Regions from separate parts of the Agrobacterium sp. 22-210-1 genome, predicted to be linked through region 1. Evidence: predicted binding sites of a transcription regulator. Region 1 holds the regulator's gene; each other region holds the start of a gene.
The links. The regulator PhoB, encoded in region 1, activates phosphate uptake and scavenging genes when phosphate is short. The targets are predictions, from matches to a motif close to TGTCATNNANCTGTCAT.
Positions count from the first base shown of each region.

Region 1 (4,326 bases):
TCGAAGAAAACGAAACGGACAAGATGTTCACCAATCCGGACGACCAGCGTACGCAGGATTACATCATGGGCCGCTTCGGCTGATTTCCGGCCGGCGCTTTATCGAAACCGAACAAGACTGGTGCCTTTGCCGTGCCCCGTTGGCGTGCACGTGCATGAAGGCCAAGCCGGAGGATTAGACCATGACACAGACAACGACCCATTCGCATATTCTGTCCGCTTATGACGAGGAATTGAAGTTCCTGACGCGCCGCATCGCCGAAATGGGCGGTCTGGCCGAGCAGATGTGCGCCGACGCCGTGCGCGCACTGGTCAATTCCGACGCTGCGCTTGCGCAGAAGGTCATTTCCGACGACGCGATCCTCGACCATTCCGAGCGCGAGATCGGCGACAAGGCCATCGTCACCATCGCCAGACGGCAGCCTGTCGCGGCCGATCTTCGCGAAATCATCGGCACGCTGCGTATTGCCGGCGATCTCGAGCGCGTTGGCGATCTCGGCAAGAACACCGCCAAGCGCGTTATCGCGGTTGCCGGCACCGGCGTGCCGCGCAAGCTCGCCCGCGGTCTCGAACATCTGTCGGAACTGGCGCTGGTGCAGCTCAAGGAAGTACTCGACGTCTATTCCACGCGTTCTGCCGAGAAAGCCAACGCCATTCGTGAACGGGACGAAGAAATCGACGCCATGTACACGTCGCTCTTCCGTGAGCTTCTGACCTACATGATGGAAGATCCGCGCAACATCACCACCTGCACACATCTTCTGTTCTGCGCCAAGAACATCGAGCGTATCGGCGATCATGCGACGAATATCGCTGAAACAATCTATTACATGGCCACCGGCAGCCAGCCGGAGGGTGAGCGTCCGAAGGACGATAGTTCCAACACACTCGGTTCGGTGACCGAATAACAGACAGGCAGAAGCTTGCGGAGTTAGTATATGGTGCCCAAGATTGCAGTTGTGGAAGACGAGGAAGCGTTGAGCGTCCTGCTTCGTTACAATCTCGAGGCTGAGGGATACGACGTCGACACGATACCCCGTGGCGACGAGGCGGAAATCAGGCTGCAGGAACGTATTCCGGATCTTCTTATCCTGGACTGGATGTTGCCCGGTGTTTCCGGCATCGAACTGTGCCGGCGCTTGAGAATGCGGCCCGAAACCGAACGCCTGCCCATCATCATGCTGACAGCGCGCGGTGAAGAAAGCGAGCGGGTGCGCGGTCTTGCCACCGGCGCCGACGATTATGTCGTCAAGCCATTCTCGACGCCGGAACTCATGGCCCGCGTCAAGGCGATGCTACGCCGGGCCCGCCCGGAGGTTCTTTCATCGGTGCTGAAATGCGGCGATATCGAACTCGATCGCGAAACCCACCGCGTTCACCGCAAGAGCCGCGAAGTGCGCCTCGGACCGACGGAATTTCGCCTGCTGGAATTCCTGATGACATCTCCGGGTCGGGTGTTCTCCCGCTCGCAGTTGCTGGACGGCGTCTGGGGTCACGATATCTACGTGGATGAGCGCACCGTTGACGTTCACGTAGGGCGCCTGCGCAAGGCGCTCAATTTTTCGCACATGCAGGATGTCATCCGCACCGTTCGCGGTGCTGGATATTCGATGGAAGCCTGAGCTAAGCCGAACAGCAGCTTCAATCAGCACAACATCTGACCAAAATCAAAAGGCCCGACACCATTCCGGTTTCGGGCCTTTCGGTTTTGAACCTTTCCCAAACACGGCACCTTGACCTTTTGAATGGACAATCGGCGGCCTGTTCGCATGCGGATTGTGGGCTAGAGTATTTCCAGTAAAGCGGTTCTACGTCCGGAAAATACGTAAAAACAAAGAGATAGGGCACGTCCAAAGATGCCGTTTAAACCGGACGTGCCTGGCCCGGGCGGCGTGGAGGAAAGGCCGAACATTCCACCGGCGATTGTTTTCCGGAACCGGCCTGAATTTGTCATAAAAAAACGGGCCCGAAGGCCCGTAGTTTTTGAGTGCTGAATGCGTGCCGCAACACTCAAGCCTTGCGGCGCTCACTGACCGGCTGGTAGGCGAGTTTCGCATGGAACTTGCAATAGGGTGAGGATTCCAGCGCTTCGCAACCGCAGAAGTGGAAATCGTCTTTCAAGGGATCACCGACCGGCCACTTGCAGGTGCGCTCGGTCAGTTCCGTCAGCGTCAAGCGACGGGAAATCGGCGTCACTACATTTCTGGAAGGAACGTAATCGAGAACCTGCGCGGTTTCGATATCGATCTCTTCATGAAGAGCCGTTGCTGCGTTCGAACGGCTCATGGTGCGGGCCGGCGCCGCGCTGACGCGTGCCGTGAAATTTGTCGCGCGCGGGGCAGGGGCCGCGGTGCGCTTGGGCGCGGAGCGTGCCGAAGTGACCGGTCCGCCGGCCTTGACGCGTCCCGGTAGATTGAGACGATGGACCTTGCCGATCACGGCATTACGGCTTACACCGCCCAGCTGCGCTGCTATCTGGCTGGCGCTCAGTCCTTCGGCCCACAATTTCTTGAGTTTCTCGACCCGCTCGTCTGTCCAGTTCATGCCGCTTCTCCGCTTGTCGCGTATCTTTCGGCAGAATCCCTCTCCGTCTCGCGGGCGCGCCGCGAGCGTGGTTTCTGCCGGATTTTAGGTGACTAGTTCCGCCGCAATGCAGTCTAGTAATTAGCGATTAACCTAGTGCCAGCCCGACTCCGTGGCAAGAGTCGCGGGAATCATCTGGAATCGATTTTCCGGTTTTCCCCAACTTGCTGGTGCGTTGAGTCTGAAAGGCAACACCTTGGGCCTCCTTCGGTGGCGCCTACTAGTGCTTGAGAAGCCCGGGAAACGCGGACTTTTGTTGACATCGGCAAACGAAGTGACAATAGTGCCCCTGCCGCCGCGAGGCGGCATTTTTGATTTTCAGGCGAGGGATAACCTCGCGAGCCTATTGACAACCTTATGACAGCGCATCCGCGCAAGGAGTGATACAGCCATGGCCGAAGCCGCCGCGCCATTGTTCGATACGTTTGCAAGAGCCCCGCTGCGCTTCGAGCGCGGTGAAGGCGTCTGGCTGTTCACGGAGAGCGGCGAACGATATCTGGATTTTGCAGCCGGTGTTGCGGTTAACTCGCTGGGTCACGCTCATCCGCACCTCGTGGAAGCAATTAAGGCGCAGGCCGAGAAGGTCTGGCACGTCTCGAACCTTTATGAAGTGCCCGGACAGGAAAAGCTCGCTAAACGGCTGACGGAAGCAACCTTCGCGGACAAGGTGTTCTTCACCAATTCCGGTGCTGAAGCGCTGGAATGCGCCATCAAGACCGCGCGCCGTTATCACTATTCAAAGGGCCACCCGGAAAAATTCCGCATCGTCACCTTCGAGGGCGCGTTCCATGGCCGCACGCTGGCAACGATCGCTGCCGGCGGCCAGCAGAAATATCTCGAGGGTTTCGGTCCCAAGGTCGAAGGTTTCGATCAGGTTCCTTTCGCTGATGTCGATGCCTTGAAGGCTGCCATCACGTCTGAGACGGCCGCGCTTTTGATCGAGCCTATCCAGGGCGAGGGCGGTATTCGCGCGCCGAGCAAGGAATTCCTGCAAATCCTGCGTGGATTGTGCGACGAGCACGGCCTTCTCCTGATTTTTGATGAAGTCCAGACGGGCGTCGGCCGCACGGGTAAGCTGTTTGCCTATGAGCAGACCGGCGTTGCGCCTGACATCATGGCGGTTGCCAAGGGTATCGGCGGCGGTTTCCCGCTTGGCGCATGCCTTGCAACAGCGGATGCCGCCTCCGGCATGACGGCCGGTGTGCATGGCACCACCTATGGCGGCAACCCGCTGGCAATGGCGGTCGGCAATGCGGTGCTGGATGTCGTTCTGGCCGACGGTTTTCTGGAAAAGGTTCGTGATGTCGCGCTGGTCTTCCGCCAGGGACTGGCATCGCTCAAGGACCGCTATCCTGATGTAATCGAGGAAATTCGTGGCGAAGGCCTGTTGATGGGCATCAAGGCGAAGGTTCCTTCGGGCGATCTGCTGCAGGCCATGCGCGCGGAGCACCTGCTCGGCGTTCCGGCAGGTGACAACGTCATCCGTCTCCTGCCGCCGCTCGTCACCACGGCGGAAGAGGCCCGCGAAGGGCTGGCGCGAGTGGAAGCGGCTGCCGCCTCCCTGACAGCGAAACAGGCGAAAATCGCCTGAAACCAATCAAGGGCGGGCCTCTTCCCGGAGGCTCGCGAGCATGGGACAGTTTGAAATGGCTTCACCAAAACATTTTCTAGACCTTTCGGCCGTTGGGTCGGAGGATTTGCGGACGATTCTTGATGATGCGCGGGCGCGCAAGATTGCCACCAA
Region 1 covers NZ_JBNWCI010000001.1:2,238,324-2,242,649, reverse strand. The annotation lists gene pstB (phosphate ABC transporter ATP-binding protein PstB) at 1-83, shown strand, start outside; gene phoU (phosphate signaling complex protein PhoU) at 182-907, shown strand; gene phoB (phosphate regulon transcriptional regulator PhoB) at 938-1,621, shown strand; gene ACQZ5F_RS11250 (GcrA family cell cycle regulator) at 2,010-2,543, opposite strand; gene ACQZ5F_RS11245 (aspartate aminotransferase family protein) at 2,974-4,173, shown strand; gene argF (ornithine carbamoyltransferase) at 4,229-4,326, shown strand, end outside.

Region 2 (4,326 bases), 1.8 Mb from region 1:
CGCCCGCCAATGGCGATGATCTGCGGCTCATCCAGGGCATGGTCGATCTCGCCGTCGAAAGCGCGCTCAACAAGGTCTCCGGCGTCACCGGCCATGATGAAGATCAGAACGGCAAATTGCGGACGATCGAGTTTCCGCGTATCAAGGGCGGAAAGCATTTCGACCTTTCTGCAAAATGGTTTACCGAAGTGATGGAACACGTCGGTCAACCGTTCACAGCGGCCTAATTTTACGATAGGCTAATTAATGCGGTGACAGGGAGGGCAAGGAGGAAAAGAATGTCTGGACAGGCCTGGCTGATTTTTTGTGCAGCATGTGCCGTTGTGTTCGCACTTCCCTCTCCCCTTGTATTCTCTGTCGCCTCTTATGCCGCCATCCGCGGCAAAAAGACCATCTTCGCCTCCGTCAGCGGCGGGGCGCTCGGCGTCGTCACGGCCATGACGATTTCGGCCATTCCGGTGGCCGCTCTGGCCTATCTGCCGCAATCCTTCCTGGGCATAGTGCAATGGGCCGGCATCGGCTGGCTGATGCTGTTCCTGTTGTGGACTTTTGCGACACCCGCCGCACAGGCGGCCAATGCCGATAACGACAATCTGCCGGGCAAATCATGGAGCGGCATTTTCCGCGATTCTTATGCAATTGCCGCGTTGCGCCCGCGCTACTTCACATTCTTTCTGGCGCTGTTGCCGCAATTCATTTCCACCTCCGGCAACGCCGTGGAAACGCTGGCGGTGGCGCAGGCCGCAATCCTGCTTTTAGCGCTTGCCGTTCTCACCGCACAGGCGCTGTTTGCCGGCTCAACGCTGGCGCTGGTGCGCCGCATGTCGGGCGAGAAGAAAATCCGGCCAAAATACCGCACCCACTTCATTTCCGGCCGCGCCGTCAGCGCCGGTTACAGGCGCATCGCAGCCTGAAAAACCGGGATGCCACGTCCCGGCTTGCCGCTATCCTTACAATAGGTTAATGAAGGCTCGACGGGACACTGCCTGCTTCGCTTGACGCGGGGGTATCGAGAGACAGGCATAACGAAGGCGGCAACATGCGAAATTCGGGCAAATTCCGCGGAAGAAGTGCACTTCTTCTGTCTTCCACCGTGGGTCTGGCATTGGCATTAAGCGGCTGTACCAGCGTCGAATATACCGCGAAGGAAGGTCCGAACGGCCCGAAAATCGCAACAGTCAACCCCGCTACGGCACCCGCCCAGGCATCGACGCAGACGGCAGCAGCCGAAACGGTACCCGGCGCAACAGCCGCCGCACCGGCGACCCAGACCGCTGATGCGGCAACCTCTTCCCAGCCTGCAGCACTTCCCACCGCAGTCGCCGTCAAGGGCGGACGCGTGGCCCTGCCGCCGGCCTCTGAAATCGCAGCGGCAGCCGCCATTAGCGCGCAGATGCAACCGCAGCAGAATGAAGTCGCTCAGGCGACGGTGATGACATCCGCGCCGACCACGGTCGCGGCCCTCGCACCGACAGGCGTCACTCCGGCAGCAGCCGCGATTGCTACCGCTGGCTCAGCGGCACAGCCGACCATCCACAATGCCGCAGCCGATCTGCCGCAGGTCGTTGCCGTAAAGGGCAGCTTCCCGCCCGCACCGCCACCGCCCGGTTCGCCTTCCATCGGCACTGAACTGACGGCGGAACGAAAAGTCATTCCGTTGCCGAAGCCGGACAGCACGGTTCTTGCCTACGCCTCTGGCCCCACCAACGCCGCCCTTGCCGCCATCCGACAGAACGAAGCGATGACGACGCCGCTCAAAGCAGCGCCCGCCGGGCGCGAGAAGCTGAGCGGACTGATTTCCAAATATGCCGTCATGTATAATGTGCCGGAAGATCTGGTTCACCGCGTTGTGCAGCGTGAAAGCATGTACAATCCCGGCGCCTATAACAGCGGCAACTTCGGCCTGATGCAGATCAGGCACGCCACGGCCCGCTCCATGGGCTTCGATGGCCCTGCCTCTGGCCTGTTTGATGCTGAAACCAACCTCAAATACGCCGTCAAATATCTGAGCGGCGCATGGGTGGTGGCCGACAACAACCGCGACAACGCGGTCCGTCTTTATGCCCGCGGTTATTATTACGACGCCAAGCGCAAGGGCATGCTGCACGTTCTGCGGAAGTAATAGCCTCCGGCTGCATTGGGAATGCCGTCTGAATTCGTTCGGCTTCTCGAGACCGGTGACAAAAGCGCCTGAAATTTTCTCTCCGTCATTCTCAGGCTTGACCCGAGGATGACGTCGCGTGTGACGAGGTTTCGTTCGCAACTTAGACGCCGATGGTTTCCCACAGTCTCTTTGATTCGTTGCTTTCACCCACAGCCCCTGTCATCAAACTGTAGCGTCACGGCTGTAGACGCCTCTCAATCGACTGAGAGGTGAACATATGACGAGTGCGGCACCCAAGACCGGCTTCAGCAAAAACACGAAACTGAAGTCCGCATTGCTACAGCACAAGGCACTCTCGAAAAGCGGCCTTTCAGAAAGGTTCTTCGGAGTTCTTTTTTCCGGTCTCGTTTATCCGCAAATCTGGGAAGACCCGGAAATCGACATGGAAGCGATGGAGCTTGGCGAAGGCCACCGGGTCGTCACCATCGGTTCGGGCGGCTGCAACATGCTGGCCTATCTCTCCCGCAACCCTGCCAGCATCGATGTGGTGGATTTGAACCCGCATCACATTGCCCTCAACAAGTTGAAGCTCGCCGCCTTCCGTCACCTGCCCGCCCATCAGGACGTCGTGCGTCACTTCGGCCGCGCCAATACGCGCAGCAACAGTCATGGTTATGACCGTTTCATCGCCGACCATCTCGACGATACGACCAAGGCCTACTGGTCGAAGCGTACCCTCTCCGGCCGCCGCCGCATCTCAGTGTTCGACCGGAACATCTATCGCACCGGCCTGCTTGGCCGTTTCATCGGCGCCGGCCATTTGATGGCGCGCCTGCACGGCGTAAAACTCACCGAAATGGCCAAGACCCGCACGCTGGACGAACAACGCCAGTTTTTCGACAGCAAGGTCGCCCCCCTGTTCGACAAGCCGGTGGTGCGCTGGCTGACGAAGCGCAAAAGCTCTCTGTTCGGCCTCGGTATTCCGCCCCGTCAATATGATGAGCTGGCGAGCCTTTCCTCTAACGGCACAGTTGCCGCCGTGCTCAAGGAACGGCTGGAAAAGCTTGCCTGCAACTTCCCGCTCAGCGACAATTATTTCGCCTGGCAGGCCTTTGCGCGCCGTTATCCCGAGCCACATGAAGGCGCCCTGCCCGCCTATTTGAAGCCGGAATATTACGAGACGATCCGTAATAATACGGCCCGCGTCGCCGTGCACCACGCCACCTATACCGAGCTTCTTTCCAAAAAGCCGGCAAGCGGCGTTGATCGCTACATTCTCCTCGACGCGCAGGATTGGATGACGGACGGGCAACTCAACGAATTGTGGTCGCAGATCAGTCGCACAGCCGCTCCCGGCGCACGCGTCATCTTCCGCACCGCCGCCGAAAAGAGTGTTATCGAAGGCAGGCTCTCCACCGACATTCGCAACCAGTGGGTCTATCTCGAAGAGCGCTCGCAAGAGCTGAACGCCATGGATCGATCGGCCATTTATGGCGGTTTCCATATCTACCAGAGGGTTATGGCATGAAAACCATTGGCGAGAATGTGGGCCTTGCAGACAGCGCGCATGCGGGCCTGATGGACCGCATGTATCGCCACCAGCGGCATATCTACGATATCACCCGCAAATATTACCTTCTGGGCCGCGACAGGACCATTTCCGGCCTCGATGTGCCCGATGGCGGCACGCTGCTGGAAGTTGGCTGTGGCACCGGCCGTAACCTGCTTTTGGCCAGCCGGAAGTTTCCGCAGGCAAAACTCTTCGGCCTCGATATCTCATCTGAAATGCTGCTGACCGCGTCGGAAAATTTCGCCGGCAAGGCGGAGCGCCCCATTCTGCGCGTGGCCGATGCCACTGCCTTTCGCACCGCTGAATTCGGCCAACCCGACGGTTTCGATCGCGTCATGATCCCCTATGCGCTGTCGATGATACCGGAATGGGAAAAGGCGATCGAACAGGCGCTCACGGCGCTCAAACCGGGCGGTTCCCTGCATATTGTCGATTTTGGCCAGCAGGAACAATTACCGAAGTGGTTCCGCACCCTTCTGCAGGCGTGGCTCACCCGTTTCCACGTCACGCCGCGCGCCAATCTTCGTTATGTTCTGGCCAATATGGCTGGCCGCTTTGACGGTAATCTTGAATTTGAAGAGATCGCCCGCGGTTACGCGTGGCGGGCCGTCATCACGCTTCCGGTCGCCGAAGTGCAGCCGAAAATCAGCCG
Region 2 covers NZ_JBNWCI010000001.1:472,427-476,752, reverse strand. The annotation lists gene ACQZ5F_RS02320 (pyrophosphate--fructose-6-phosphate 1-phosphotransferase) at 1-227, shown strand, start outside; gene ACQZ5F_RS02315 (LysE family translocator) at 279-914, shown strand; gene ACQZ5F_RS02310 (lytic transglycosylase domain-containing protein) at 1,040-2,122, shown strand; gene ACQZ5F_RS02305 (BtaA family protein) at 2,382-3,632, shown strand; gene ACQZ5F_RS02300 (class I SAM-dependent methyltransferase) at 3,629-4,326, shown strand, end outside.
Region 2: the regulator PhoB is predicted to act here: its motif matches at 2,322-2,338, upstream of ACQZ5F_RS02305 (BtaA family protein).

Region 3 (4,326 bases), 1.2 Mb from region 1:
GTCGGTGTGCTGGGCTTCACAAAAACCTTCGAAAACGGCAACCCCGTCGGTTTCATGATCCTCAAACAGGGCAATGCCGAACTGCACCTGACATTGCAGCCCACCCATAAGGCAGCGCCCTTCAACGTGGCGCATATGATGGTAAGCGATGTCGATGCGCTGCACGCGCTCTGCAAGAGCCACGGGTTGCGCATCATCAAGGGCCTGCAGGACAAGGATTATGGCCTGCGCGCCTTTGTTTTTGAAGACCCTGACGGCAACCGCATCGATGTGGGGCAGGTTATTTGAGATGAATAGGCGGCGCGGCGTGTCCGCGCCGTCTTTCTAAGCACGAAGGTCTCTTGCGGACCAAGCGCAGCCACTTGTTTCTTCTCCCCGCCGGGGAGAAGTCCGCGGCAGCGGGATGAGGGGGAAACGGTAGAGACAAACCGAGAGGTTGCCCCCTCATCCGACCCTTCGGGCCACCTTCTCCCCGCCGGGGAGAAGAAACACGCGGCAAGCTCAGCGGAACAACCTTCTACCTGCGCGCGCGACCAATCACCTGTCACGAAACCGGTTGGTAATCGGATAACGCCGGTCACGGCCGAAATTCTTCTTGGTGATCTTCACGCCCGGCGCCGATTGCCGGCGCTTGTATTCGGCAAGGTAGAGCAGATGCTCCACCCGGTGCACCGTCGCCACATCATGGCCGCGCGCCAGAATCTCCTCGACCGACATTTCCTTCTCGACGAGGCATTCCAGAATATCGTCCAGCACCGGATAGGGCGGCAGCGAATCCTGGTCGGTCTGGTTGGGGCGCAATTCGGCCGACGGGGCCTTCGCGATGATATTGGCGGGAATCACCTCGCCGGAAGGACCGAGCGCGCCCGGCGGCACATTACCGTTGCGCCAGCTGGAAATGGCATAGACCTGCATCTTGTAGAGGTCCTTGATGGGGTTGAAACCGCCATTCATGTCGCCGTAGAGCGTGGCATAACCCACCGACATTTCCGACTTGTTGCCCGTCGTCACCACCATCGAGCCGAACTTGTTCGATACGGCCATCAAGATGGTGCCGCGCGTGCGGCTCTGCAGGTTTTCCTCGGTAATGCCTTCTTCCGTGCCTTCGAAGAGATCTGACAGTGCCGAGAGGAAACCCTCCACCGGCTCGACGATCGGCACGATATCGTAACGGCAGCCCAGCGCTTTCGCGCAATCGGCCGCATCCTTCAGCGATTCTTCCGAAGTATAGCGGTAAGGCAGCATGATGCAGCGTACCCGCTCCTCACCCAGCGCATCGACGGCAAGTGCGGCGCAAATCGCCGAATCGATACCGCCGGAAAGGCCAAGGACCACGCTCTTGAAACCGTTCTTGTTGACGTAATCCCGAAAGCCCAACATGCAGGCGCGATAATCCGCCTCCTCGCCTTCGGGAATTTTCGAGAAGGGTCCGCTCTCGCAGCGCCATCCCTCTTCCGTACGTTTCCAGTCGGTGACGGCAAGCGTTGCCTCGAACTGGCTCATCTGGAAGGCAAGCGTCTTGTCTGCATTAAAGCCAAAGCTTGCGCCATCGAACACCAACTCATCCTGCCCACCCAGCTGGTTGGCGAAGACGAGAGGCAGACCGCTTTCAATCACCTGCCGCAGCGCCACCTGGTGGCGCACGTCCAGCTTGCCGCGATAATAGGGCGAACCGTTTGGCACCAGCAGGATTTCCGCCCCGCTTTCGGCAAGCGTTTCGCACACTCCCATCTCGTTCCAGATTTCCTCGCAGATCGGAATACCGATCCTGACCCCACGGAAATTATAGGGACCGGAGATCGAACCTTCGGCGAAAACGCGTTTTTCGTCGAACTCGCCGTAATTCGGCAGGTCAATCTTGTCGCGCAGCGCAATGATCTTGCCGCCATCCAGCAACGCCACCGAATTATGCCGGCCCGTCTCGCCCTGGCGCGGAAAACCGATAACGACACCCGGCCCGCCATCGGCGGTGTCCGCTGCCAGCTCTTCCACGGCCTTCAGGCAGGCCTTCAGGAACGCCGGCTTCAGCACCAGATCTTCAGGCGGGTAGCCGGATATGAACAGCTCGGTCAGAAGCAGGAGATCGGCGCCCTGCGTTGCCGCATCGGCCCTTGCCTCACGCGCCCTGGCGAGATTGCCCGCCACGTCGCCAACGGTGGGATTGAACTGCCCGACGGCAATCCGGAGATGGTTCTGGATATCGTGTCTGTCGCTCATGCCATTTCAATACCGCGCCCGTGGCCGCTCCGCAACGCGGCAATTGCATGCCATCGCCTGGACGATGCGCCACCGCTGCGTTCACGCTAAGGTTATCACCGCTCCAGCCATCCTCCGCAAAGTTCATGTCGCGTTCATCGCGCTTATGTGACAGTTACATGACACTTTTGCGACGCCCGATTCACCTCCCCGGATTGGGCGGCCGCCTGAAATACCGGAGTATGAGTTTGAGAGATTCGGCGCCAAAAACAACGGCTTCCGAAAAGGCTGGTTTCGTCTTTTCGCCTGCATGGACAAGGAGCCTTTCCAAGCTTTCGGGCGCGGCCTATACGCTGGCCAATCTGACGGTCGCATCCATCGTGCTCGTCGTGGCGCTGGAATGGATTGCCCGCGGTTCGCTCCATGATGTCGGTGCTTTCCTCACCTCCTCCGCCCGGCCGGGCATGACCACCATTGCCGCCGTGCTCACCCTTCTCGTCGCGCTGGATGCGATCCTTGGCCGGCGTTATCTGTCCCTCATCGCAGTTGCCCCGCTCTGCGCGCTGACGGGGCTGATTTCCGCGCAGAAACAGACCTATCTCTCCGATCCGCTTTACCCATCCGACCTGCTGTTCGGCCGCCAGATTTTCGAACTCTTACCCACAATGCTGAAGGCGCAACCGCTGACGGCAGTGCTGGTTGGCCTCGGCATCTGCGCCGCCATTACGGCTGTCGTGGCGCTCTGGCTTCTGGCGCGCCGCCATTCGCCGTCATTGAGCTGGCGTGAACGCGCCGCGGGGCTCGCACTGGCGCTGCCGCTTCTTGCCGGCCTTGCCTCGCTGATGGACTATTCGCATTATTCCTGGGTCCGCGATCGCCTCAACATCATTCCCATGATGTGGGATCAGCAGGAAAACTACCGTCACAACGGCTTCCTGATGGCCTTCGCCTTCAATATTCCGATGGCCAATGTCTCGGCGCCGCAGGGTTATGGCGAAAACAGCATCGCCGACCTGACCTCCGAGCCCGCCGCTTTCGCCCCCAACAAGGGCGATTATCCTGATGTGATCATGCTGATGAGCGAATCGCTGTGGGATCCGACGCGGCTTGAAAACGTGAAGCTCTCCGCAGATCCGATGCCGACCATCCGCGCCAAACAGTCCGGCAACGTGTTCTCGCCCGAGTTCGGCGGCATGACGGCGAATGTGGAATTCGAGGCGCTGACCGGCTTTTCCAACGCCTTCCTGCCCTATGGCAGCATTCCCTATCAGCAATATATCCGCCGCCCGGTGCCCTCGCTCGCCAGCTTCTTCCGCGGTGAAGGTTATTCCGCCATCGCCATGCACCCATTCCAGGAATGGTTCTGGAACCGCAAGCACGTCTATACGAATTTCGGCTTCGAGGAATTCCGCTCCGAAGCGACTTTGCCAGCCATGGAAAAACGCGGCAACTTTGCCTCCGACGATGCGCTGATGGACGAGATCATGGCGACGGCCGACAAGGCGCAGAACCCGCTGTTCCTCTTTGCCGTCACCCTTCAGGGACATGGGCCTTACGAGGCGAACCGTTACGCCGAAAACACCATCGGCGTCGAAGGCGACCTCTCCGCCTCGGCCTCGCAGGCGCTGGCCACCTATTCGCAAGGGGTGGCGGAAGCCGATGAAGCGCTTTTGAAAATGATGCGCTGGGCCAAGAAACGCGACCGCGAAACCATCATCGTCCTCTTTGGCGACCACCTGCCGCCGCTTGGCCAGACCTTCGTGGAAAGTGGCTACATGCCCGGCATGGTGGCCAGCCGCCGCGCGCCGCTTGACGTGATGAAGAAGGAGCATGAGACGCCGCTCGTCGTCTGGTCCTCGAAAAAGGGCGTGCGCAAGGATATCGGCAGCATCAGCCCGGCGCTTTTGCCCTATCACGTGCTGAAGACTGCCGGCTTCTCCGATCCCTTTTATACCGGCACGCTCGGCGAGGTGCAGCAGGCCTTCTCCGTCATCGACCGGCATATGCTGGTGGCGACCGATGGCAAGGCCCTGCCCGACTGGTCGATCGCCCCGAACGCCGTTCCCGACGTGGTGCGCGATTACCGCCTGCTGCAGTTCGACATGATGTTCGGCGCCCAATATGGCCGCG
Region 3 covers NZ_JBNWCI010000001.1:1,011,474-1,015,799, reverse strand. The annotation lists gene ACQZ5F_RS05195 (glyoxalase superfamily protein) at 1-288, shown strand, start outside; gene ACQZ5F_RS05190 (NAD+ synthase) at 538-2,217, opposite strand; gene ACQZ5F_RS05185 (LTA synthase family protein) at 2,439-4,326, shown strand, end outside.
Region 3: the regulator PhoB is predicted to act here: its motif matches at 2,365-2,381, upstream of ACQZ5F_RS05185 (LTA synthase family protein).